DNA from 2 places in the Blautia sp. SC05B48 genome. Region 1 is predicted to be linked to the other one. Evidence: predicted binding sites of a transcription regulator. Region 1 holds the regulator's gene; the other holds the start of a gene.
The links. Region 1 encodes Rex, which represses fermentation and respiration genes when NADH is low (regulators of the CRP and FNR family bind a similar motif). Its sites were predicted from a motif close to ATTGTTAANTANTTAACAAT; they were not measured.
Positions count from the first base shown of each region.

Region 2: gap (type I glyceraldehyde-3-phosphate dehydrogenase) is a predicted target of Rex. The motif match lies at 1,183-1,202, and genes of this name have one in related genera.

Region 1 is NZ_CP040518.1:3,176,545-3,178,754, reverse strand. It holds gene EYS05_RS14780 (NAD(P)H-hydrate dehydratase) at 1-538, opposite strand, end outside; gene EYS05_RS14775 (redox-sensing transcriptional repressor Rex) at 600-1,247, opposite strand; gene EYS05_RS14770 (ABC-F family ATP-binding cassette domain-containing protein) at 1,462-2,210, shown strand, end outside.
Region 2 is NZ_CP040518.1:2,386,378-2,388,587, forward strand. It holds gene EYS05_RS10995 (hypothetical protein) at 1-46, opposite strand, end outside; gene EYS05_RS11000 (histidinol-phosphatase HisJ family protein) at 122-940, opposite strand; gene gap (type I glyceraldehyde-3-phosphate dehydrogenase) at 1,245-2,210, shown strand, end outside.

The DNA of each region.
Region 1 (2,210 bases):
AGGCAAATGTAACAGTCAGATCGGCGCTGAAGGCAATTCCCATTTCCAGGCCAGTATCTCCGTTCACTCCTGACGGGATGTCAACTGCGATCTTTTTGGCCCTCGCACTGTTCATCTCATGGATGATATCAGCATAATGCCCCTCGATCGGACGCGTCAGGCCTACCCCAAACACGGCATCTACTATAGTAGTATATTCACTCCACTGCGGGTTATTCACCTCAGGGACACGATAACCGGAAGCGATCTTATACTGAAGAGCTGTCTCTCTGGTCATTTTATCTTTGTTTCCGACCATATAAAACTCTGCCCGGATTCCCTTCAGATGGAACAATCTGGCAACAGCGATACCGTCACCGCCATTATTTCCGCTTCCGCAAACTACCAGGATCCTTTCGTCCTTCTGGAGATACTTTTCTGTTTCCTCTACCACCTTCAGTGCTGCCCGCTCCATCAGAACCTCGGAGGGAACTCCGATCTCACGGATCGTTGTGGAGTCCAGATCCTTCATTTCTGCGCAGGTAACAAGCTTCTTCATTCTGTCTTCTGCCTCCCCTCTGTCATAGAGAAAGCTGCCGTTTCCGGCAGCTTAACAATTCTTACTTATCCACATGTTCCTGCCTGTATTTGCTGAGATTATAAGACAGTGTCATCAGACTCTCGGAAAGATGAACGTTCTCTACGATCACATCATCCGGTGTCTCAAGATCAAGATGTGCAAAATTCCAGATTGCCTTGATTCCGTTCTCCACCAGAATATCTGCCATTTCCTTGGCTTTATTCTTGGGAAGTGTCAGGATCGCGATCTCCACGTTATTCTCTCTCAGGAAAAACGGAAGCTCACTGAGCATCTGGATCTCAAGTCCACGGACTGCGATGCCCTCAAGCACAGGATTTACGTCAAAGATACCAACAAGCCTGAACCCGCGCTTCTCAAAATCCACATAATTGGCAAGTGCCTGTCCCAGATTACCGGCTCCCAGGATGATCATCGGATGAACAGTATCCAGTCCCAGGATCTTACCGATCTCTGTATAAAGATAGTGTACATTATAGCCATACCCCTGCTGCCCAAAACCGCCGAAATTATTAAGATCCTGACGGATCTGAGAAGCTGTGGTATGCATCTTCTTACTTAATTCATTGGAAGAAATACGTTCTACATTATCTTCCATCAGCTCTCCTAAGTAGCGGTAATAGCGTGGCAGACGCTTAATCACCGCTTTCGAGATTTGTTTTGTCTCCACGATAGTTTTCCTCCTTACCTTACACTAGGTTAATTATAACGAATTGACATTTTCCTGTCAATTAAAGTTGTCTATTCTGTACAAATTTCTTTATATTTTTTCTAATAATTGATTTTTTCTTTGAAATCCCGGCAGTTTCCGTTATAATAGGTGGAGGATTTTTCCCTGTTCAGACATAAACAGGGGTGATTCTTTATACAGGAGGACAGTTTTTATGATTTTATCATGTCAGAATATATGCAAGGCCTTTGGCGAAAAAGTAATTTTAAATGATGCATCCTTTCACATTGAAGACCGTGAAAAGGCTGCTCTGATCGGCTGCAACGGTGCAGGAAAGACCACACTGCTGCGGATCATCATGCAGGAGCTTTCTGCTGATTCCGGTACCGTGGTGCTTGCCCGGGATAAAAATATCGGCTATCTTGCCCAGTACCAAGATATCCACGGACATCATACCATCTACGAGGAGCTTCTTACCACCAAGCAGCACATCATCGATATGGAACGCCGTATCCGCAATATGGAACAGGAAATGAACACGGTGACCGGTGATGAGCTGAACCGTCTGATGGAAACCTATACCCGCCTGACCCATCAGTTTGAGCTGGAGAACGGATACGCTTACAAAAGTGAGCTGACCGGTGTCTTAAAGGGTCTCGGCTTCACGGAGGAAGATTATGACAAGCAGATCGAAACTCTTTCCGGCGGTCAGAAAACACGCGTGGCGCTGGGCAAGATGCTTCTTTCCAAGCCGGATATCCTGCTTCTGGATGAGCCAACCAATCACCTGGATATGGAAAGCATCTCCTGGCTGGAAACTTATCTTCTGAATTATCCGGGAGCTGTTTTTATCGTCTCCCATGACCGTTATTTTCTGGATAAGGTGGTCACCAAGGTCATTGAGATCGAAGCCGGACAGACCCGCGTATACAGCGGCAACTACTCTGCCTATGCTCTCAAGAA
Region 2 (2,210 bases), 790 kb from region 1:
TTGCCTGCATGGCAACTTTCTTTTTCTGGAGTCTTTTTGTTGACATATAGAGTTCCTCCTTAGATAAAATGATATTTTCGGTATAAAAATGTAAACTCTCTCACCGGAGAGAGAAACAGAGCTACAGCTTATGAAAAACAGGACGGCGGTTTTTAAATACAGTATAATAGGAAAAACCACATTCACGGAGAACATCAGCCGCCTTGTCAAAAGCATAGCCGATCTTATCCGGAGTATGGGCATCTGCACCGATGGTGATGATCTCACCGCCAAGCTCACGGTAACGTCGGATAATATTGACACATGGATTCGGTTCACCAAGCCCGTAGTGATAACCGCCTGTGTTCAGCTCGATTCCCACATTTTTGCGGATCAATGTCCGCAGGATCTCGTCCAGGATCTCCTTATATCTTCCATAAGAATACTGACGGTTCTGATTTGGACCATAACGTACTACATAGTCGATATGTCCGTACACATCCATCTCGTCAAAAGCAGCGATATTTTCTAGGATGGATTCAAAATATTCCATGTAGCATGCGGATTCCTTACGGCCCTCAAAATAAGAAGGATAATAAGGATCGTATCCGTGCACCACATGGGAGGAACCAATAACGAAATCAAAGGGAACTTCTTTCAGAAGATCGGAAAAAGATTCTGCAAGCTGAGGCTGAAGTCCAAGCTCGATCCCGAAGTTAACCTGGATCTGGTCTTTAAAAGCATCCGCAAGACTCTCAAGTTTCTGGCGGTATACAGGGATGTTCAGGGAAAAATCAAGATTTTCCGGAGTATCGGGATAATCCGGATCAAAATGTTCAGTAAAACAGATTCCCGTGAGACACTGGTCTGCGGCAGTCTGGATCATTTCTTCCATCGGTGTATCGGAATCTGCGGAAAAAGAGGAGTGCATATGGCAGTCCCATAAAATTTTCTGGTCCATTTTGTACCTCCATATTCAAGCCTTTATATTCTGTGACAATGATCGTATCTGCCTGTTATGAATCCGGGAAAGTCAAACTCCCAGCGGGAATATAGATATCCGTTTTGGGAATCAGCAGGACAGAACTTTCTATCAAAGAATTATAGCACATTTTTCAGAAATTTTCTTAATATTTATTTTAATGTTCTTTTTTATAAATAGCTCTTGAATTTTTGTTTGGAATTAGGTACAATATGAAACAGGTTGATGTTTCTTTAACAAAGGAACGATTTAATCACCATTCAATTCATAGGAGGAATTTATCATGGCAGTAAAAGTTGCAATTAATGGTTTTGGACGTATCGGTCGTCTTGCATTCCGTCAGATGTTTGGAGCAGAGGGATTCGAGGTTGTAGCAATCAATGACCTTACATCTCCTAAAATGCTTGCTCACTTATTAAAATATGATTCTACACAGGGAAGATATGCTCTTGCTGATACAGTTAAAGCAGGAGAGGATTCCATCACAGTAGACGGAAAAGAGATCAAAATCTATGCTAAGGCTAACGCTGCAGAGCTTCCATGGGGAGAGATCGGTGTAGACGTAGTTCTTGAGTGCACAGGTTTCTACACATCTAAAGATAAAGCTCAGGCTCATATCGATGCAGGTGCTAAGCACGTAGTTATTTCCGCTCCGGCTGGAAACGACCTTAAGACAATCGTTTACAACGTAAACCATCAGGGTCTTACAAACGAGGACAAGATCATCTCCGCAGCTTCCTGTACAACAAACTGCCTTGCACCAATGGCTAAGGCTCTTAACGATCTTGCACCGATCAAATCCGGTATCATGTGCACAATCCACGCTTACACAGGCGATCAGATGACACTTGACGGACCGCAGAGAAAAGGCGATCTGAGAAGATCCCGTGCAGCTGCAGTTAATATCGTTCCGAACAGCACAGGTGCTGCTAAAGCTATCGGACTTGTTATCCCAGAGCTTAACGGCAAACTTATCGGTTCTGCACAGCGTGTTCCTACCCCAACAGGTTCTACAACAATCCTTACAGCAGTAGTTGAAGGAAATGTTACAAAAGAGCAGATCAACGCAGCTATGAAAGCAGCTTCTAACGAGTCCTTCGGATACAACGAGGATGAGATCGTATCCAGCGATATCGTTGGTATGAGATTTGGTTCCCTCTTCGATGCTACTCAGACAATGGTACTTCCACTTGAGAATGGCACAACAGAGGTTCAGGTAGTTTCCTGGTATGACAACGAGAACTCCTAC